4 regions of the Sphingobacterium sp. G1-14 genome follow, and region 2 is predicted to be linked to each of the others. Evidence: riboswitches for the same ligand, from Rfam matches in the RefSeq annotation. Region 2 holds a riboswitch; each other region holds the start of a gene.
The links. Region 2 has a riboswitch for S-adenosylmethionine ahead of metF (methylenetetrahydrofolate reductase [NAD(P)H]). Riboswitches for the same ligand answer to the same signal wherever they lie in the genome.
Positions count from the first base shown of each region.

Region 1 (5,792 bases), 1.1 Mb from region 2:
CCTGCTGCTTAATAGCCAATTGATAATCCAACAAGGCCTGTAAAAGCTGATTTTCCAGAATCTCCTCTTCATGATGGTGTTTTACCTCTTGTCGATCCAATGCGATCTGTGCTCCGCGCACCACGTTTTTATTGAGATAAATTGCCGAGATCGGTATGTTTAATTTGAGCCCTGTGATACTCAGATTATACCAGCTGGGATTATAGGGATACAAGAAAACCTGTGGATTGGCAAAGGTGAATGTACTGGTCAAACCCAACTCAGGAAGATAATTTGATCGCGCCTGTTTGACCGACAACTTCTTCAAAACCACTTCCTGTTCGGATTTTAGGAGGGAAAAAGCATGGCTTCGCGCTTCGGCAACAAGCGCTTCATAGCTGGGGTTTTCCACCTGAAACTGCTCGGGCAGGGGCACAATCTCCGCAGTAATACCACCAATTAGCTGCAGCTTCTGATTTGCAGCCTGAATATCATGACCGATCTGCACGAGCAACAGTTCCCGCTTCGAAAGCTCCAACGAAATACGCAAGACGTCACTGTGCAATACAACACCCGCCTTATACAGATGCTCAATCTCCCTGAGCTGTGCCCGTTGATCAGCGATATCCTGCTCAATTAAAGATCGGTTACTATACGACAGTTCCAAATCCAAAAAAAGATTGCAAACCTCCAATTTCGTCTGCGCTGCGGCATTCTTCCAATCGATTCTGGCCAGCTCATTTTCCAATTTTTTGGACTCAATTTTCATTAGGTCCCGATGCCCATTGTAGAGGTTCAGATAAAAATCCAGGCCGCTATCGTACAAGTAATGAATGATATCATGCTGGGAAGGTTTATTTAAAAGACCCTGGTCATACACAGGCATATTACTTGCATAACTAGCAGAAGCTCTGGCGGAAATCTTGGGCAGCAACTCCATGCGTTGCTGCTGTACTGCCACCTCAGTTTCTTTGAGCTGCAAATAAGACTGCTCGATGTATTTACTGTTCTGTAGCGCTTTGTCGATCATGTCTTTCAGGGACATGCGCAAAGAATCGAGGGCGAAGGTGTCCGAAATAGCGCATACTAACAATCCCATGGTTAGTATGCCTTTTGCCCAATAGGGAGGAAAAAAGTTCACGTGTGCTATGTAATTTTTTTGCGTTGCAAACTTAGACACTTATTGGAACTTGGATTTCTTCACAAACGCCAATATGTTATGGAAAAAAGACATTTTTTCATCAATTCAAACAAAAAGACCAATATCTGCCAATAAGTCCTTACAATATCCTTTTTTACAGCACATAAAAAAGGCCTTTCAAATCGTGATTTGAAAGGCCTTTCTCGATGGTATAATAATAGATTATCCGTATAAGGAATCTTCTATTGCATTCCACAGCTGGATTCTTTTTTGTAGCGCAATTTTACTGATCTCTTTCATTTCCGTCCATTTAACCTCATCGTCCTTGGCAAGATCTGTGATCATCTGCATCGCCAACGGTCCATGCTCGTCGCCGTCAAGATCAATATGGCGTTGAAAATAATAAATAAAGCTATCCAGATTGGCTGTAGGAAAGTTTGTTTTAATCTCTTCCAAAATAGAGGTAAACATTCCCGGGATAAGATCTTCGCGTCCAAATGTAAATGCTGCGGCAATTTTATGCACCTCGCCCTCAGCAATCACTTCGAATGTAAAATTCAAAAAGTCTTTGATCCGCTTGTCCAATGTGGTCGTTGCAATGACATCGAATATGTTGTTCGATTTTTTGGCTTGAGCAATAAATTTGTTGACCAGATGAAGGTCGGCACCCATGGCATCCATGGCGTCCAGATACATCTCAAAGTGGCTCAAACGGCGGCCATCAATGTATTCATCCGATTCCTCAGCCAATACAATTTCGTTGATTAGATAGCGTGTTGATGGATGCTCACTCGCAAACCAAGGTAAAGTCGTACAGGTCAATTTAATCTGTAAAGCTTTTAGTAAAGACATAAAATCCCATACAGCGTACACATGCCCTTCTGTAAAAGAACGTAGATTCTTGATCGTTTTGATCTTACGATACAAAGGGTGTTGCAATAATACCTCGCGTTCGGCAGCAATGTATTCGTTAATTTCCGCAATTCTATTCATGGCGCAAAAGTATTGTCTTATCTCTGTTTTTAAAAGTATTTTCGATGAGATTACAGTAACATGATAAATTTTTCGCCCAGCTATCCGCTTCATAACCAAATCACAGCCAACAACGCGCCTCGCTTTTGACCTCCCTATTCCTGTTGTTAGCGCTCATTTACCCTTAAAAACAAAAATATTTTTTATTATAAAAAATAATCTACTATATTTGTAGAGTATTCAGAATTGCATGATGCAATACCAACCGAGTGGAGGCACCGCGGTGGTAAATTAATACGGGTTTCGACCAAAATAAACGTCACAGAACGATTATTTTCCCAACAAGATCTGGATACAGTTTATGGTTTAATCCTTTAAATTTTTAAATTGTATGGCTACTACAACAAATCTTTACCAACACTTACTGGAAAAATTCAGTTATTACTCAACAGATGAACTGATCCAGCTCAACAATGACACGATTTTAGGACAAGGCTGGGGTTCAGCCAAAGCAACCTTTAGAACAGCTTTGATCAGTACGTTCTCCAAAAGAGGACTGGATCTTTCCAACATCATTTCCAAGGAAGACGGTTTTACCTCGGTGAAGCATGTCCCTGTACGCTTGGAACAGAATGTCCTGATTCCTTTACAGTAATCGTTATCGGCAAAAAAAGGTAGGCCTAGCCTACCCTTTTGTCAATGAGTGATGATATTTTAACGTATGATTGAGTGAATGTGCGGTCTGCCGGGCATCGTCCTGATAGGACGATAAATCTTGGCAGGCTCTGATATCTGCTACATCCACCTTGTTTCTTACTTTGCTGATGACCTGATTTAATTCCGATTTCCAGTTGCCCGGATCGCCAAAATCGTCCACCCAATTTTTGTTGATAAACCTTTTATAGTTCAAAAGCAAAATATACAATTCCTCACCACTACCGGCGCGATTGATTGACGTGCGCCAGTTCTCTAATTTTTCTTTAAAACTCATAACCAGCAATATACAAAAAAATATTTGGATTCCAAAATAGTTGCATTTGAAACGGATAAGGATAACGAGAAATAAAATGATAAAATGATTAAACCTTCGGTGAATTATCTTGGTCATAAAGGAGGGATTCAATATAAATATCATATTATAAAACAGATACATTATGGCCTTTATCCACTTAAAAAATATGCTTGTTATTTCCTTTGCATTGCTATGTATATTGGGGAAAAGTATTGCTCAACAAGGTCGTCACAATAAAAGATCTACGTCTCAGACGACGTTTCGACATGACAGAGAAAACGATTATGTCAACATAGGCAACCGGATCTTCTACAGGGATAAGATGGTCGAAGGTGTCGATGCACGATCTTTCAAAGACCTCGGCAATGCTTATGCAATAGACAACTGGAATGCCTATTATCGTGGCGTTAAGATTAAAGATGTATCGCCACATTCTTTCCAATCACTTGGTTGGGGATATGCCAAAGATAGTTGGAATGCCTATTATCGTGGCGTTAAGATTAAAGATGTCTCTGCGCCCAGCTTTAAAATACTGGATGAAGGATATGCCAAAGACAGTTGGAATGTCTATTATAGAGGCAATCGACTAAAAGATGTATCCGACCAAAGCTTTGTTCTTCTCGGCGATGGATACAGCAAAGATAGCTGGAAAGTCTATTATTTTGGTCAGGAGATAAAAGATGCAACTGCTTTTACATTTAAATATCTGGGCAAAGGTTATGCGAAGGATAGCTGGAATGAATATTATAGAGGAAAAAAATTAGAATAGAAAATAGACCACGGGATTATTCTATTGAATAATTCCAATTTCCTAATCCTTTCGGTATCTCCCAGGATTCGGCTTTGGCCTTATAATCATTAAAGTGACCTTTTTCCCAGGTGGTAATATGATAACCTTTGCAGAACTTACAATAATAGGCCCTTTTGCAGGCGTCTTTACCCATCCTGTGTTTGATACGTTTACCATCCAATTTGTTTCTCATCCGGGATCTGAACTTAAAGTGAAGCATTGCCCATTGCGCCTCAATTAAAGAAGGAAATCCAACTTTACCAGTAGCTCGGCATTTCCAGGTATTGTCCCTTACTTTTTCCATAATCTATCTATTAAAGTTTACCTAATATATTTTATTGCTCTTTTTCTATTGGCACCTGCAACATGACCCATTCCCTGATATGCTTTGCAATCTTGTCGGACACCTCAAAATAGTACCGTCCCTCAAAAGGGATTTTGAGCAGGATACGCAATCGGCCCCGTTTCAGTTGCAGGCAAGCTTGGATCATATCCAAAGGTATAGCCTTATCCCGGTCTATCTTTTGTACAAATCCCTTCGTGCTATTGACAACTTCCTTTAAGCTGCGCTGCTCGCCACAAGTCAGATTTTCGTCCATCGCAGTTCTTAAATAAAGGCTGACTATACCATTTTTATAAGTAAAAATCCCGATATCCTTATAGGATATCTTTTGGGACAAGATTTTATTATTGAGCAGGAATACCTCTTGCTCCAGATCCATGGATCTGCACATGGTTAAATCTATTTCATCCATGGAATCCACATCTCTATCTTCCCCTGCTGTTACCAGGATCTCTTTCAGCTCTTCGATGCCCGGAGAAAGCAGCTCAATCTGCTCCTGGAGATCTCTCGTTCTTAATTCTTGCTGGAGGATAGTTTCTTTCTGTTCAAAAATTATGAGTTTTTGCCTGTGGTAAACAGCGACATAGAAATAAACTGTATAGGACATATTCAGGACCAAAATGCCGCTAAATATGACCATTAAAGGAAACAGCAGCCATTCATCCTTCGCCTGTGGATCGGGGCCAATGATCCAGAACAATAAAAGTGTCGGAAGTATGCAGCAAAAAAATAATTGCATACCGGCGCGTTTTTCGGGGTTAACCAGCCAGTTCTGCTTTTTGTCCAATATAATGATAACCAATCTTATATAAAAGAAAATAATCGCTACCATCAATACAAAAAATAGATAGCTATAGGTGACCGGCCAGTCTAAAAGCCATTCCGCCAAGGCGCCCCGATAGCCCAGATACCAACAGAATCCTCCAAAAATGAAAGATGCAATCACCTGCCAGATCCCATCGGGATACTGCACCGTCAATGTTCTATTATCCTGATATCTATTTTTGTTAAAACTTTTCATGTACAGACGACATTTTAATAACGCTATTAAAATTTACATACTTATCAGATTTATACATTCTTCCAATCTATCTTTCACCTATTAAGTTTATCCGGCATTACATAAATTCCTAGTACTGGAGAACTTCCTTAAAAACTCCCCTGTCGAAGAAATTTTTGTTATATAAATTTAGCCAATTATTTATTAAACAATGTCCAACTCACTTAAATCAATGCCTTTGTATCGTTTTATGGCTCAAATAATTCCCCTTCCGGATGAAAATTTAACTCTTTGTTGATAGAAAATCCTCCTTCGCTGTCAGGAAATCAGCACTCATTGTAAAAAATTGGCCTTCATTGAAATGGTTGGGATATTCACTGAAATTTCATGCTATAGTGGGTAAATTTAAAGCGTAAAACTTCACTGATTATTAAACCATAAATCATGAGGACAATAAAGAAATTTAGACTGCCATTTAGCCGCAATTATGTATTTATTGCAATTGCTGTACTGATTACCTTATATGGGATTTTCTGGGCCCGGACACATAGCGAG
Region 1 is NZ_CP021381.1:4,841,952-4,847,743, forward strand. Features, by position in the region: gene CBM24_RS20960 (TolC family protein) at 1-1,078, opposite strand, end outside; gene CBM24_RS20965 (DUF3050 domain-containing protein) at 1,343-2,113, opposite strand; SAM-I-IV-variant riboswitch at 2,324-2,417, shown strand; gene CBM24_RS20970 (5-oxoprolinase) at 2,484-2,747, shown strand; gene CBM24_RS20975 (hypothetical protein) at 2,778-3,083, opposite strand; gene CBM24_RS20980 (DKNYY domain-containing protein) at 3,247-3,873, shown strand; gene CBM24_RS20985 (hypothetical protein) at 3,890-4,198, opposite strand; gene CBM24_RS20990 (hypothetical protein) at 4,230-5,258, opposite strand; gene CBM24_RS20995 (hypothetical protein) at 5,682-5,792, shown strand, end outside.
Region 1: linked by a shared signal. The riboswitch ahead of CBM24_RS20970 (5-oxoprolinase) and the one ahead of metF (methylenetetrahydrofolate reductase [NAD(P)H]) in region 2 are both predicted to bind S-adenosylmethionine.

Region 2 (5,792 bases):
ATCAACGCGCAATTGGACTTTCTTGGAAGGGAAATAGTTTTCCATATCACCTGAATTCAGCTGAACTTTATACTCCGGATCATCCGATGTGACAAACTGAAATAATTGCTGTATATCCACCGCATTATCAAGCTGTCTATCCACAAAAGGGATATAATCACGAACGCCTTTTTTTGTCTTTTCAGCTGGGATCGTCACGGGAAGACCTGCCGCTTGATACGTCGGTTGCTTCGCCTGCTGCATATACCAATCGCCAGTCAGATAACTTAATACCACAACCCGAACATCCGGACGTACTCCTTCCACTTCTTGCAAATACCATACAGGAAATGTATCATGATCTCCATAGGTAAATAGAATAGCATTTGGAGCGCAGGATTCTAAATAATTACGTGCCATATCCCTTGCCAGCGATTTTTCAGAACGATTATGATCATCCCAATTTTGATGGGCCAAAATAATGGGACCGCCCAATAAAGCGAAAGAAATACCTGTCGCTAATGCATACCGTGTTTGTACAAAACGATTGAGAAACCGAACAAATGCTATTGCTCCCAGTCCGATCCAGATCGCAAACGCATAAAAAGATCCTACGTAAGCATAATCTCGTTCCCGAGGTTGCATAGGAGTTTGGTTGAGATAAACAACGATCGCTATTCCCGTAAACACAAAAAGTAAGGTCAAGACCAAGGTATAAGGTTTATTGTTTCGATACAACCAGATCGCTCCGGCTATTCCCAGTAGCAATGGAAGGAAAAAATAGGTATTCCGGCTCGGGTCATGCTCCTGTGATTGGGATATTTTATCTTGCCCTCCCAAACGCCAATTATCCAATGGTTTAATCCCCGACAACCAGTTGCCGTCACTATAGGTCCCATACCCTTGCCTGTCATTCTGCCTACCGACAAAATTCCACAAGAAATATCGGGTATACATATCACCCAGTTGAAAATTAAAAAAGAACTTAAAATTATCCGAGAACTGTGGCTGCTGCCCCTCCTTCAAATTGAGGTAACTCCTATAATAAGCCTGATGGGCTCCATCTTGACTATATATGCGGGGAAAGAAAGTTTCCTTATCAAACGTATACTTATCGACCTGACTAAAAGGAATATACCCTGATTCATCTTTGCGATAACCGGTTTTACTCTCGACACCAACGACTTGTGAATCATAATTGGGTCCTTTGAGTAAAGGTTCCCGGATATATTGCTCCCGGCTCAGATAACCCAAAAAAGAAAACACATTGTCCGGCGCATTATTGTTTAACGACGGATTGGCTTTTCCACGGATTAAAACCATGGTATAGGAGCTATAACCAAATAGAATAAAACAAAAGACCAGCAGCCCGGTGTGCAGTGTGTATTGCCGCTTTTTATAAGAATAATATAGCCCATAAACGAGGAAGCACCCCAACAGCAGACAAAAGAAGAAGATGCCTGAGCCAAAGCCCAAACCTAGCGAGTTTACAAATAAGAGGTCTACCTTAGCTGCGAGACCGACCAACCATTGAATAATTCCCCACAAAACAGCCCCCAAGATCAGCACTCCTACCAAGAAAGCTTTTATTGTACCTTTCACACTAACCTGTCCTGCTCTTCTGAAATAGACAACCATCGCTATAGCCGGAATTGCCAACAGATTTAATAGGTGCACTCCGATCGAAAGGCCCATAACAAAAGCAATAAACACCAGCCAACGATCGCTACCTTCCTCATCTGCACGGACTTCCCACTTTAAAATTGCCCAAAAAACAATCGCAGTACACAATGAAGACATCGCATATACCTCGGATTCAACAGCCGAATACCAGAATGAATCACTGAAGCAGAAAGCCATTGCACCAACTAAACCCGCAGCAAAAATTTGGAAATAATTCGATAATTGAACTTTCTCTTGCCTGTTGAGTATCTTTTTGGCAATTGCTGTTATTGTCCAGAATAAAAATGTAACAGTAAGCCCACTGCAGATTGCGGATCCAATATTCATCCAATAGGCGATTTTACCTGCATTACCCAAAGCCAGGTTGGAAAATATATTCTGAATAAGAAGAAATAATGGTGCTCCCGGTTGGTGTGCCACTTCCAGCTTGTAGGCACAGGCAATAAATTCACCACAATCCCACCAGCTTACCGTCTTTTCAACGGTGGCGATATATACACATGTAGCAATTAGTCCGCAAGCAAAGCCGAGTAGAGAATTTAATCTAGTGTACGTCATAAGGTCAATTTGGTCTATTGTTAAAATCCTTTTTAGCACTTTAAGTTAAAAAGTTATCCTGACTCCAATAAGTTAATTAACACTATTTAACACAAGTACCTGACTATAAACAGGCTATTAAACCAAACAGGCTATTAAACCCTGAATATAGAGATCGACCTAAAACCACACGATCGAAATTCTGAACTTATTATAAGCTTTCACAACGAATACTACCCCAAAAAAAAGAGAGCTTATGCGCTCCCTTTTCGTATTATTTTTATGAGTTAGGCTAGTTTTTCAACAATCTTCTTTGTTGGACCAGGATTACTCATCGTATAGAAATGTAATACCGGAGCGCCAAATTTAATCAGCTCCTGACATTGTTGCACCAACCACTCTTCACCTACTTGTCTAACGTCGGCATTCGTTTTACATGCTGAAACAGCATCGCTCAGTTCCTCCGGAATATCTAAATGAAATATCCTTGGTAGGGTAACCAACTGTTTTTTCGTTGTCAGTGGTTTCAATCCTGGAATAATAGGCACATGGATTCCATTGTCCCTACATTTTGTTACAAACTCCTTATATTTTTCAACATTAAAGAACATCTGAGTCACAATAAACTCTGCTCCCATATCGACTTTTTGTTTCAGGTATTTAAAATCAGTATTGAAATTTGGCGATTCAAAATGCTTTTCGGGATAACCCGCTACACCGATGCAAAAATCAGTCTTTTCCGATGTGATAATGTCTTCATGCAGATACTTTCCTTTATTCATATCAGTTACCTGTTCCAGTAGGTCTGTTGCAAAGGCATGTCCACCATCGGTCGGTATAAAATCGGCATCGCCCTTACGTGCATCGCCCCGCAATACCAAGACGTTATCTATCCCCAGAAAGTTCAAATCGATCAATGCATTTTCAGTTTCCTCTTTTGTAAAACCACCACATATCAAATGGGGCACCGCATCTACTTTATATTTATTCATGATTGCAGCACATATCGCCACTGTCCCAGGACGTTTACGATAGGAAACGCGTTCCAGTAATCCACTCGCATGCTCTTTATAGATATAATCTTCCCGATGGTAGGTTACGTCGATAAAAGGAGGTTTAAACTCCATCAGTTCATCCATGGTTTTAAAAATACTTTGGATGCCCTGCCCTTTCGCCGGTGGCAATAGCTCAAAAGAAAACAATGTTTTTCCTTTGGCATTCTGGATATGATCGATAATCTTCATTAAAAAACTGTTTTTAGTTTGGTTGGCTTACATCGAAACGCACACGTCGAGGAATCGTTTATCTACATGTAACTTATCTTTCCCACATGGAGTAGGGTAGAATTTAGCACCTTGAACAATACAGGTTGCTAAGGCTTCAACGGGTCTAGTCCCTCGGCCTTTCTCTATAAGCGTTGCTAATATCGTTTTAAAAAATCAAAAGACAAAAATATTTTTTCGAAAAAGCAAAAATAGCGGCAAAAAGATTGCAATAAATACGGCTTCAGGTTTATTCCCAGGCAACAACAGGAATTTAGGCTCCACCAAATATAAAAGACTCTAAAAAAAGATAAAATTAACGATCGCGGATCATCGACAGCGAAGAGACTGACTACGTCACAACAGGATCGGCTAAAGATTCGTTGCTAGGGAATTCCGTAGATTTTTGAGATAAAATGTAATCAGTAAGAGTCCCGTAACATGGTACTCCTCTTTCGATCCATATTTAAAACCATCAAATAAATATTTGTAGGCGATTAATGCATTTTTTTCGTTGTAAAATAACTCTTTCCAAGAATCGGGAACATCTGCCCATGCCTTGAGCACAATGCCATTCTCAGCATAAATAATGGGTGATTCAACACCATCCATTCGATAATCGTGATGTGTGCCTGAACTTGATATGTGCTGGAAATAAGCGATAGAATAATCTACAAAATTCAATGCCCTGGCTTTTATCTCCATTTCACTTTCTGATTTTACAGGGGCATTTCGCCATAGATTCACTTGGCTATCAAATTTGCTCGGGGTCTCCCGGATAGGGGTTTTATCTAACGCAAAGTTGATATAAAGTTTTTCACTTGTGGGCACACGTGCTGAGCTAAACTGTGAAAAATCACCTCTCAGCTGAACAAAATCGTTTTTTACCTTAACAATATCCAAAGCGAGACTACCCTTTTTCTCATCGGTCAATTCTAATCGATCGCCGTCGAATCTATACTTACCGAAGAGTAGGATATCATCGATCGCCATGACAAACTTATCTTTATCATGGAGGGAGAGAAAGGACCGGTATATCGTAGGGTCATTACCATAGACATCTGCCTCCACATTTTGGGGTGATTCTCTTTTTACTTTATGATACTCCTCATTTGAATAGCCCAATATCATTTGGTAATTGCCTTCAGGAAAGTCCTTTTTCTTCCCAAAGAAAGCACAAGAAGACAACGAGAATAGGAATAGCAGCAGTAATAACGGTTTCAAAATAAATCAATAATTATGGCCAGTAATAATATACAGACCAAGATAAGAAATTACTGCAATAATTCGTGTACCGCTATTTATTTGAATAAGCTTGGGGATATGCTTATTCTTTATAAAGATCCACCAAGCCTTCTGGCAATTCAACTTCAATGATCTCCTCTTCGCCATCGATTCCTAAGATCAAATCATCGGACAATGGGAACATCAGTTCTTTGCCATCCATATTTACCGAAGCGACAAATTGTTGTGGAAATTCCTGAACATCTGTTATTTGCCCCAATTCACCATGGTTTTCATCAATCACTAAAAAACCGATTAAATCAGTATATCTAAAATCATCTGGATCGCGCTCGGGCATCTTATCATTGGAAAGATATAGCTTTTTACGTACAAGTACTTGAGCCTTATCGATATGATCCACATCCTCAAATGTCACATACGCTGTACTATTTTTTTGAAATTTAATGGTATCAACAAAATAAGGAACAAGTTTTTTGTTCACTTCCACAAAGACAACATCGATATTCAAACTCTCGTATTCCTCGAATTCAAAAAATAGTTGTACTTCTCCTTTAAGACCTCTTGTTTTACTGATGTAACCGATGTAAAAGCTTTGATCAATAGTCATATATTTCGTATTTAGCGATTAGCTGTGAGACATGATTTGGCAAACCATTAGCCTATTGGCTGTTTCAAAAAAAGCCGACTCAAGATTGAGTCGGCTTTCTCGAATACTTTATGAAAGAATTAACCTTCAGTTTCTTCTGATGCAGGAGCTTCAGTCTCTTCAGCAGCAGTTTCTTCCGCTACAGGAGCATTTTTAGCAGCTACAGCAGCAGCTTTTTCTTCTTTTTTCTTAGCTTCAGCCACTAAAGCAGCTTTTTTAGCTTCAGCTTTAGTTTGTGCTAAACCATCTTTTTTACCAGAGATTCTTGCATCATTAGCTTCAGTCCAAGCTGTAAATTTAGCTTCAGCAGCAGCTTCATCAAAAGCACCTTTTTTCACACCACCTTGCAAGTGTTTTTTGTAAAGAACACCTTTGTAAGAAAGGATAGCGCGAGCAGTGTCAGTTGGTTGAGCACCTTTATTCATCCAATCCAAAGCTTT
Region 2 is NZ_CP021381.1:5,900,857-5,906,648, forward strand. Features, by position in the region: gene CBM24_RS25330 (DUF2723 domain-containing protein) at 1-2,220, opposite strand, end outside; gene metF (methylenetetrahydrofolate reductase [NAD(P)H]) at 2,487-3,443, opposite strand; SAM riboswitch class I at 3,514-3,616, opposite strand; gene CBM24_RS25340 (hypothetical protein) at 3,834-4,685, opposite strand; gene rimM (ribosome maturation factor RimM) at 4,789-5,313, opposite strand; gene CBM24_RS25350 (30S ribosomal protein S16) at 5,433-5,792, opposite strand, start outside.

Region 3 (5,792 bases), 2.0 Mb from region 2:
TGATCGGAATGGCCCCGCAACACCCCCTTGCAGTTAGTTTACAGATTACAACAGGATCCATTATATATTACTTTTTTAGCCTTTTACAGGCCTATATACAACCTTATCGCTCGCTAAAACATGCGATGGCCAATGGTTTTCATGGATTATCCCAATTTCTATTGATACGATCCCAGTCTTACGATCCCGATATTCCTTTGAATATAACGTACAGTCGCGTAGGCAAAATTCATGGCCAGATCAGCGAACAGCAGGAACAAATCAGGTCCCTTCTTTTTCGAGAAAAAAAAATCATAAGCCAACAGTGGCATAAAAGCAATTATTGGCTCAGTCAAGTTTATGGGTTAATTGACCTCCATGAGTTAATTATTGCACTTGATCACGACTATGATGCGATTCGCAAAAACCTTGCAGACACGGGCAGCCTCCCTTTAATCCGTCAAACAATCAAATTATTAGCTTTAGAAATTGATAGCTTTTCACAACCTAACAAGAGGTTTCGGTATGCACATCAATTATATCACAATAACTTTAAAATTAATGCCCTCTTACAGGATTTAAAAGAAATTCAAGAAGAGCAGGCCGGTCAAGCAAAAAGTATATTATATTCGATCATAAGCAACATCGAAGCAATTATTGAAGTGCTCAACCGAATTCAGGTGGCTTTTTATCAAAATCAGGAAATCCAGGATAAGATTGACAGCAGTGAGTACCAACAATTTATCAATCGACCTTTGCGCAATCTTGCTGATCTAAAAAGTAAACTCCATCTGAATAACCCGCTTTTTCGATTTGCCGTTCGGATGGCTCTTCTTTTTGGAACAGGCGCATTGATCGGTATTTTATTTTTAGATTTTAAATATACCTATTGGATCTTACTGACGATCGCTATTGTTGCCAGACCAGCATTTTCAATGACAAAAAAGCGTAATATAGAGCGTATTGTAGGCACATTCTCGGGTATAATCGTTGGCATATTCTGCTTAATTGCTATTCATTTTCTCCCGGCTCTTCTTACCATAGCTGCATTAGGTCTTTTCGGATTCTTTTTATTCAATCGATCTAATTATATGGTCAGTGTCATCTTTATTACCTTGGGAATTGTGATTGCACTCAATTTGTTTGAAGGCAATATCAATCTCATTTTAGGCAGCCGAATGCTTTTTACACTTATTGGAGCATTCTTGGCTATAGCAGGTTATTTCTTGATCCCTGTACGCCAGAGCACAGGCATGGTTCAGCTGGCAAAAGAGGTATCTCTTTACAACGAACATTATTTCCAGATCATCAATAACCGTCTGTCGGACGAGAGACAAAGTTCGTTTGATATACGGCTGGCTCGCAAAAAAGCGCAGACTGCCATGGCCCTGTTTTCAGACGCTATCAATCAAATGAAAAAAGAACCCGAACACAAATGGATGGATTGGTCACATATACACCATTTTCAGGCACTCTCTTATCAGGTCAACTCCCATTTGGTGGGTCTTTCGCTATCGTTAAGCAAAAAGACGAATCGCCACCTGACGTATGATATCCATAGTAGAATTGATGCACTTAAACCTCTTTTAACAGATTTAAATCAAATTGCAGAACGGATCAACTTAAAGAAATCATAATACCCGATTGGCAGTTACTTATCAAGTTTCATCGAACAATATGCGATCCGATCCGTATGTTATTCAAAATTCCTTTAACTAAAAAACAGCTTTTCTTTTGCTTTAATAAAAAAAGAGTTTATATTTGTATCGTCTTCGAAAGAAGATTTCTAATCAACACCTCCCTTAATCAGTAGGTCTTGATTTATAAAGAAGTGGCGAGAGACTGGCTCAATGACCCACTGGCAACCTTCAATTTGTTTGAAAAGGTGCCAATTCCTGTCCAAAACAATATCGTTTTGGAGCATATAAATAACATAAGACAATGATTATTAAACTACTGAAGTCCATTAAAAATTCAGGTTCAACACAAGTGAGCCGCACGATAAGCGAAAGTGTAAGCCATCATACAACTGTATTGATGCGAATGCGTATGCATATGCACTTCCACGCTTGTTAAGAATCATTTCCTTTTTCTTGGATAAAGATTTAACAGACCCTTCAAGGAGGTGTGTATGCTTCTCTTTTTACTTAGCAATTTCTTTTTGAACCCTTAAAATCTGATATATTATGTCTTCAAACAAAAATTTAAAATTCGAAACTCTTCAGGTTCACGCTGGCCAAGTCGCTGACCCTACTACGGGATCTAGAGCAGTTCCTATATATCAAACAACATCTTTTGTATTTGAAAATGCCGAACACGGCGCAAACTTATTTGCATTAAAGCAGTTCGGCAATATTTATACACGGATTATGAATCCTACCACGGATGTTTTCGAACAACGTATTGCGGCACTGGAAGGTGGAGTCGCGGCTGTTGCTGTCGCATCTGGCCAGGCGGCACAGTTTATTGCATTAAATAATATCTTGGAAAGTGGTGACAATTTTGTTGCCGGATCCAACTTATACGGCGGTACATTCAACCAGTTTAAAGTTTCTTTTAAACGTCTGGGCATCGAAGCTCGATTTGCAACGGACGCCGAGGCAGATAAAATTGAAGCCCTCATTGATGATAAAACAAAGGCCATCTATGTTGAAACAATTGGAAACCCAAGTTTCAATATTCCAGACTTTGAGAAAATTGCTGCAGTAGCAAAAAAATATGACTTACCGTTAATCGTCGATAATACTTTTGGAGCTGGGGGATATTTATTTAAACCTTTGGAGTATGGTGCGAATGTGGTGGTTGAATCGGCTACTAAATGGATCGGTGGACATGGTACAAGCATAGGTGGTGTCATCGTCGACGGCGGAAACTACAATTGGGGCAATGGAAAATACCCTCAATTTTCCGAACCATCTGAAGGCTATCATGGCTTAGTTTTTTCCGAAGTTTTCGGTGAAGGCGGACCGTTTGGAAATATTCAATTTGCCATTCGGGCACGTGTGGAAGGGCTTCGGGATTTCGGACCAGCACTCTCCCCTTTCAATTCATTCTTATTACTACAAGGACTTGAAACCCTGTCTTTGCGGGTGCAACGCCATGTAGACAACACTTTAGAGATAGCTAAATGGCTTGAGGCGCATCCACAGGTAGAAAAAGTAAACTATCCGGGCTTAAAAAGCTCTCCGAGCTTCGCTAACGCACAAAAATACCTTAAAAATGGCTATGGTGCAGTGCTTTCTTTCCAACTCAAAGGTGACGCAGCACAAAAGGCCAATAGCTTTATCGACAGCTTAGAATTGATCAGTCACCTGGCCAATGTTGGCGATACGAAGTCATTGATTATCCATCCAGCAGCGACTACTCACCAACAATTGAGTGATGAAGATCAAGCCAATGCTGGAGTATTCAAAGGTTTATTACGTCTTTCTGTAGGAATAGAACATATTGATGACATCAAAGCTGATTTACAACAAGCTTTTGATAAAATTAAATAATCAGATTTTTTCGGCTTAAACTTAAACGTAAAATGAGTAAGCATATTTATCTGCACCCGGAGCCTTTTGTATTTGAAAATGGAAGAGAGCTTACTGATTTACAAATCAGTTATGAAACATTTGGCAAACCCAACGCTGATCGCAGTAATGTGATCTGGGTTTGCCATGCACTAACGGCCAATGCAGATGTACTGGATTGGTGGTCAGGTCTTTTTGGAACAGGTGAATTATTTGATTCAAACGATTATTATATTATCTGCGCCAATGTCATAGGATCAGCATATAATAGCAGTAATCCGCTATCTGTAAACCCAGCTACTGGACAGCCTTACTACCTATCTTTTCCTGAATTTACAGTAAGAGATTTGATCAAAGCACATCAATTTCTTGCAGACCACCTGGATATCAAACAAATAGAGCTCCTTATTGGGGGCTCATTGGGCGGTCAACAAGCATTGGAATGGGCCGTATCACGCAGTATAGCCATCAACCATCTAATCGTCGTTGGAACAAATGCCGTCCATTCACCATGGGGTATTGCATTCAATGAAAGTCAACGTCTTGCCATTACTACTGATCGAACCTTTTATGCGAATCATCCCGATGGCGGAGCTAAGGGTTTAAAAGTTGCACGCGCTATGGCACTGTTGTCTTACCGCAACTATACAACGTATGCCAACACACAAAAGGAGGATGATAACGAAAAACTCGATCATTATAAAGCATCCTCCTATCAAAACTATCAGGGTGAAAAATTGGTAAAACGCTATAATGCGTACAGCTATTACTTCCTAACCAAAGCAATGGACAGCCATAATTTAGGTCGTGGGAGACGATCTATCGAATCCGCTTTAGCGAGCATCGACTGTCCAACTTTAGTGCTGAGCGTCAATACAGATTTGTTGTTTCCTCCACAAGAGCAACAATTCATCGCTCAACATATTCCGAATGCCCACTATCAGGAGATCGAATCTACTTATGGCCACGATGGGTTTTTGATCGAAACAAAAAAACTCACGAAAATCATCAGCAGCTTTCTGCGGAAACAAAAAGAATACATCAACGAATTAGTATAAGAGAATAAATAATATATAAGAGAATTTAAGAAGAGATATGAGTAATAAATTAACAATAGGGATGTTTGGGTTTGGTGTAGTAGGCCAAGGTCTTTACGATATCATCAAAACCAAAAATCTTAATCTGGAAATCAAAAAATTTGTCATTAAAAACGGAGATAAAAAGCGCTCGCTACCAGCAGATCTATTTTCTACCGATGCCGAAACAATTTTAGGTGACCCAGAAATTAATACTGTTGTCGAACTAATAGATGATGCCGAAGCAGCCTATCAACTAACTGTTCGTGCCTTGAAATCGGGAAAAAATGTGGTATCTGCCAATAAAAAAATGATTGCCAGCCATTTGGAAGAGCTGGTTGATATTCAACATGAATACGGCACCAGTTTATTGTACGAAGGTGCCGTTTGCGGAAGTATTCCCATTATACGGAATTTAGAAGAGTACTATGACAATGAATTACTTCATTCTGTCAGCGGTATTTTTAATGGATCTTCCAACTATATTTTATCTAAAGTTTTCAATGAAAACCAGCAATATACAGATGCTTTAAAGAAAGCGCAAGAACTTGGTTTTGCAGAGACAGATCCTACCCTTGATGTAGGTGGATTTGACCCAAAATTTAAAGTATGTATTGTTGCTTCCCATGCGTACGGGATCTATGTCAAACCAGACGATGTCTTTAATATTGGTATTGACAAATTGGGACAGCAAGATATTCGTTTTGCTAAAGAAAAGAACCTCAAGATCAAATTGATACCAACAGCAAAAGAAATCGACGGCAACAAAGTTGTACTTTATGTATTACCACGCCTAGTAGGCAAAGACAGCATGCTCTATAATGTAGAAAATGAGAACAATGGTGTATTGGTAAAAGCGGCCTTTGCAGACGAACAATTTTTCTATGGTAAAGGAGCCGGTGGCCACCCTACGGGTTCTGCTGTACTATCGGATATCGCTGCCCTGCGCTATGGATACCGTTATGAATATAAAAAACATTTAGAATCCAGCACATTAAATTATAGCCAAGATTATTTAATTAAGGTTTATTTGAGATACACCGATGATACGCTGATTGAAAAGTTAAATTTCAGTGAAATCACAGAACGATATTACGCACCAGATTTCAAATATGTCATAGGACATATTAATCTTCAACAAATCGCAGCTCACAAAGCCGATTTGGATCAAGAGGGCAATTTTATTGCTGAAATCGCGTAGGCAATCAACAAACCAACCTAC
Region 3 is NZ_CP021381.1:3,897,289-3,903,080, forward strand. Features, by position in the region: gene CBM24_RS16820 (FUSC family protein) at 1-1,616, shown strand, start outside; SAM riboswitch class I at 1,798-1,910, shown strand; gene CBM24_RS16825 (O-acetylhomoserine aminocarboxypropyltransferase/cysteine synthase family protein) at 2,166-3,476, shown strand; gene metX (homoserine O-acetyltransferase family protein) at 3,509-4,552, shown strand; gene CBM24_RS16835 (homoserine dehydrogenase) at 4,590-5,771, shown strand.
Region 3: linked by a shared signal. The riboswitch ahead of CBM24_RS16825 (O-acetylhomoserine aminocarboxypropyltransferase/cysteine synthase family protein) and the one ahead of metF (methylenetetrahydrofolate reductase [NAD(P)H]) in region 2 are both predicted to bind S-adenosylmethionine.

Region 4 (5,792 bases), 920 kb from region 2:
TCGCAGCCTCAACCATCGACTCTAAAGCCGCTTTGGTTTCTGGCCAAGCACGAGTTTTCAAACCACAGTCAGGGTTAACCCAAAGTTGTTCTGCTGGAACTACTGCTTTTGCTTTACGCAATAGATCTACCATCTCATCTTTGCTTGGAACACGTGGTGAGTGAATGTCATAAACACCTGGACCAATATCGTTTGGATATTTGAAATCACCAGCGAAAGCATTCAACAATTTCATTTGAGAACGTGAAGTCTCAATTGTGATGACGTCAGCATCCATTGCAGCGATATCTTCGATTACATTATTGAACTCAGAGTAACACATGTGTGTGTGAATCTGTGTATCGTCTTCTACATTTGATGAAGAAACACGGAAAGCACGTACTGCCCAGTTCAGGTAATCTTTTTGATCAGCTTTACGTAGCGGTAATCCTTCACGGATTGCTGGTTCATCGATTTGTATGATTTTGATACCTGCTTTTTCCAACGCTTGTACTTCGTCTAAGATCGCCAATGCAATTTGGTAAGTCGTTGTTGAACGCGGTTGGTCATTACGTACGAAAGACCATTGTAAGATGGTAACCGGACCAGTCAACATACCTTTAACCGGACGGTTAGTCAATGATTGAGCGTATGAAGACCAACGGACAGTCATATCTTCAGGACGGTATACATCACCATAGATAATAGGAGGTTTTACACAACGTGAACCGTAAGATTGTACCCAGCCGTTTTGTGTGAAAGCGTAACCAGCCAATTGTTCACCGAAGTATTCAACCATGTCGTTACGTTCGAATTCGCCGTGTACTAATACGTCGATATCCAATTGCTCTTGAAGACGGATTGTGTTTTCAGTTTCTTCTGCGATTGCTTTATCGTACTCTGCCTGCGTGATAGCACCTTTTTTCAGGTCTGCTCTCCATTTACGAACATCTTTCGTTTGTGGGAATGAACCAATAGTTGTGGTAGGGAATGCCGGCAAGTTGAACTTCGCTTGTTGCGCTGCTTTACGGTCAGCAAATGCTGAAGTACGTTTCGCATCGTCATCAGTGATATTGCTTGTACGTGTTTTAACCTCTGGTTTGTGGATCAGTGGAGAAGTACGACGGCTTTCAGCTGCAGCTTTGTTCGCTTCGAAGCGTTTTGCTGTTTCAGTATCAACTTCACCTTCTGCTAATACGGCCAAGTCTTTTACCTCAGCTAATTTTTGTTTAGCGAAAGCTAACCAGTTTTTTACTTCAGCTGGTAGCGATTGCTCATTGTGTTCATTGTCTAAGTCAAAAGGAACGTGCAACAATGATGAAGAAGGAGCTACCCATACACGGTCTTTTCCTAATGCATCAACAGCTTGTTTGATTTTAACCAATGATTTTTCGTAATCATTTTTCCAGATGTTACGGCCTTCAACAATACCCAAAGATAATGTTAATGAAGCAGGAACTTTAGCTAGTACCGTATCCAACTGGTTTTCACCGCGTACCAAATCCAAATGTAAAGCATGGATAGGTAGGTTAACTGCGATATCTTCGTTGTCTTTTAAAGCTTCGAAGTAAGTCGTCGCGATTAATTTGATGTTTTTGGCAGCAGCAGCCAATTTCTCAAACGTAGGTTGGTATAATGCTTTTACTTTTGCATCTAAATCCAATGCCAAGAAAGGCTCGTCGATCTGAACATATTGTGCTCCAGCTTCTGCCAATTTAGACAAGATTTGCTCATATACAGGAATTAATTTGTCTAATAGGTCGATACGGTCGAAACCAGCTTCTTTTTCTTTACCGATCAAAAGGTAAGTGATTGGGCCTAATAAAACAGGTTTTGTCTCAATACCCAATGATTTTGCCTCGTTGTATTCATTTAAGAATTTCTCAGAAGTCAATTTAAACTCTTGATCTTTTGTGAATTCAGGAACCATATAGTGGTAGTTGGTATCCAACCACTTGGTCATCTCCATTGCAGTCACATCGATTCCTTCTTGTTGGAATCCGCGCGCCATGGCAAAATATAAGTCTAAGCTGTAGTTGTTGTCTACTTTATTCAACAAAGAATGGTAACGAGCAGGAATTGCACCAACAGTAAGGGTTAAATCCAATACTTGATCGTAAAAAGAGAAATCATTGGAAGGGATCAAATCTATTCCAGCATCTTTTTGTGTTTTCCAATTGCCTTCACGAATTTTTTTTGCTGTGTCCAATAATTCCTCAACAGAAGATTTTTTAGCCCAATAGGCCTCATTGGCTTTTTTCAATTCGCGGAACGCGCCCACACGAGGGTAACCTAAATTGTTAGTCAATAACATAATGAATGTTTTTAATATTTCTTTTTCAACTATATTTCTTGCTAGAGAGAGAAGGACACACTAGAATTTGGTGACTTCGGCTTATCATTCCCATATCAAGTAGGGTAGAATTTAGCACCTTGTCAAGGGACAGGTTGCTAAGGCTTCATCGGGTCTATTCCCTCTGCCTTTCTCTATAAGCGACGCTAAGTTAGAACATTTCTTTTTGAAATGCAAATTTTTTATAAAAGTGCGTCAATTTTTTATATTCTACTATGGATAAAATTGTTTTGTTCTTTTCTTTTCATCCATGATTTAGTGTATGCCATGTTTCAATACGCCGTGTAGCATAAAAAATGGGGAATGACTGTTTCTCATTCCCCATTCTTTTAGCTCACCAAAAGTTTGTAACCTTTTCCGTGCACATTGACAATTTCAACTTTACTATCTTCTTTTAGATATTTACGAAGTTTACTGAGAAATACATCCATACTTCTACCTGTAAAGTAGTTGTCATCATGCCATATTTTTAATAAAGCTTCTTCCCGGGTCAGCACATCATTTTTCTTTAAACAAAGCAAGCGTAGTAGTTCCGCTTCTTTGGTGGATAGTTTTTGCATCTGTCCTTTGTAAGAAATTTGCTGACTTGTATAATCAAAGAAATAATCACCAATTTCAAATTTATCAGCAACCACTTCCTCTTCTTTGTCTCGAACACTGCGTTTCAGCAAAGCATTGATGCGGAGCAATAATTCCTCCACTCGAAAAGGCTTTGTAATATAATCATCTCCCCCTAATTCAAAGGCTTCGGTTTTATCTTCCATCATCCCCTTTGCTGTGGCAAAGATAATAGGAACAGTATTGTTTGTTTTTCTGATTTCACGTCCAACTGTAAATCCGTCCTTTTTTGGCATCATGACATCGAAAATACAGAGGTCGTAGTTATTTTTTTTGAATTGAGAAATCGCTTCATCTCCATCTGTGCATAATGTGACGTCAAATTTTCCCTTTAATTCGAGATAGTCTTTTAAAAGATCCCCCAAATTAGGATCATCTTCTGCTAATAATATCTTTTGCATAATGATTATATTAATTTTCACCAATGTCCCTTGATGCTGATAAATCAGCTTTCCTCAACCTTTGAAATTTTTTAAAGAGGAAATATACAAAAAAGGAACGTTTTATTTTTTAATAGGCAAAATTACTTCAAAGGTCGTGCCCTTATCTTTTTCACTTTTAACTGTAATTTTTCCGTTCAGCCTTCTCAGGATGTCCTGTACATAACTTAAGCCAAGACCAAATCCTTTGACATTATGAACATTTCCAGTTGGAATACGGTAGAACTGGTCGAAAATCTTTTGCAGGTGATCCCGACTCATCCCAATACCGTTGTCGGCAATGGTGATAACAATGGTATCACCAACATTTTTTGAATTGATGTTGACATGTAAATCTCCTTTGCTGTACTTGATGGCATTATCCAATAAATTGTAAAATACATTCGAAAAATGTAACTCATCACCGACGACAATATCCTTGGTCGCTGCGAGATCTATACTGAATTTCCCACCAATATTCTGCATGCGTAGCTGCATGCTGTCCGTTACTGCAGAAACAAGATCATTGATGCTTACTTCTACCTGGTCGAGTTTTAGCGTTTCTTTTTCTAGTCTTGCCAAATCGAGCACACGTTCAATATGATTTCCGAGTCTAACATTTTCGTCGTAGATGATATTAGCCAATTTTTGAACGCGCTTATGGTCGGCATTGATGTCTGGATCTTTAAGTGACTCGCTGGCAATCATAATTGTTGCAACAGGTGTTTTAAACTCATGCGTCATGTTGTTGATGAAATCTGTTTTCATTTCCGAAACTTTCTTTTGTCTGAAGATGATAATCAGTGTATAAGCAAAACAACCCACCAACAAGAAAAGTAGTGCCAGCATAGGTAGTAACAGATAGCCCATATTATCTGCGATTATCGCCTTTTTATTGGGGAAATAGATTGTTAATTTCCCTGGCGCAGCACCGATATCACCTTTAAAAAGTGCGGTCGAGTATTTTGTTGTATTTGTCGGGTTATTTAGAGCGGCTTCGTTTAAAATATTATTTAGTAATATATTGTTTGTACTCCATATTTCAATATTAAAAGGAGCTTTAATATCGCGTTGAGCCAACTCATCTTTGATAAGTTCTTGGACGATGATAACATTCAACCGATCCTTTAACGGACGCTTTGCTAGCTCCATTCCAATAGCAACATCTTCGATGTAATCTGCCTTTTTACCACCGAGCATAGCAACGGAGTCGTAAACGTTGAAACCGGACCAAGAATTCTTTCTGTTTAGCACATCGAGCCTTTTTTCCAAATCAGAGATGGTTTTTGCAAGTTTTGCATTCTCTCTTGGTGGTAAGGTGGCTACTCTGAATTTTGTCTGTTGATTGACCAATGGGTCCATTAGGGGGATAACAAACCGTGTGCTATCGTCTTTTCCACTAATCTGATCATCTACCTTCGATGCATTTAACATGATAAAAGCTTGCACCAGATTATCGTCGGTAAGCTCATTTGAAACAGAAAATTTGATAAATTTCTGGTACTCCGGTCTTTTGATGTATGTTTCGTAAAAGGAATTTTTGATTTCAATTACATTTGGATACAAAGCACGTAATTGGTCTTCTTGCTCTTTGAAGTTTGAGAAAACAACATGTTGTTTGTTTTTTAATTCTTCAATTCTATATTGGATTTCAAGTTGCTCGGCCAACAGACGTTGTTTGGCCTGTTCCTGCTTGGATTTTTCAATGTTACGTTCCTGTTGAACTTTAGCAAAGTCGACCACCTCCCGTCGTTCAAGTTTTCCGGCAACAGCTGTAATCGCAGCATTGACGGACTCATCAAATAATTGGGATTTTTGACGATATGAATCTCTCAGAAAATAGAATTGCATCGCCAATACCCCAATTAGAGCTAGAGACATCAGTCCAATGATTAATACAATGCTATTTTTCTTCATTAGGGTTGGGTGTTAAATAAATGTATTTTGAATATATCACAAAGTTTATAGCACTCAGTTTATTTACCTTTTGCGTACCCATCCCTTATACCATGTGAGTGGCCATTTAAGGTCCGGTAGCTCATATTTTCTTAAATTGTTACAAATATAAAGATGCTAATGTGTTTTGACGCTGTTTTAACAATGTTTAACAGCAATCTGTTTAAATATAGGTGCTGTTGTTTGTAAATTAGTGAATAGAAATAAATTATATGCTGAATTGGCTATTGATAAATTAAATCTACACGGTTGAGTCTGCTGCTGTAGAAGTGAATAAGCCGAGTATAACGTGTTCATTGGTGAAAATGAGTGCAGATACTCTTTAACAACTATATAAAAATGAAAAGTTATGTATTATTATTGGTATTATCTTCCATAGGGACCATTGTTTTGGGGCAGGTGAAGGTAAAGCCGCAGATTCCTTTGATGGAAGAAAAGGAAGCAAAGATGCCCGTCCTAAAATTGGA
Region 4 is NZ_CP021381.1:492,550-498,341, forward strand. Features, by position in the region: gene metE (5-methyltetrahydropteroyltriglutamate--homocysteine S-methyltransferase) at 1-2,293, opposite strand, end outside; SAM riboswitch class I at 2,372-2,475, opposite strand; gene CBM24_RS02140 (response regulator transcription factor) at 2,662-3,351, opposite strand; gene CBM24_RS02145 (sensor histidine kinase) at 3,454-5,286, opposite strand; gene CBM24_RS02150 (hypothetical protein) at 5,665-5,792, shown strand, end outside.
Region 4: linked by a shared signal. The riboswitch ahead of metE (5-methyltetrahydropteroyltriglutamate--homocysteine S-methyltransferase) and the one ahead of metF (methylenetetrahydrofolate reductase [NAD(P)H]) in region 2 are both predicted to bind S-adenosylmethionine.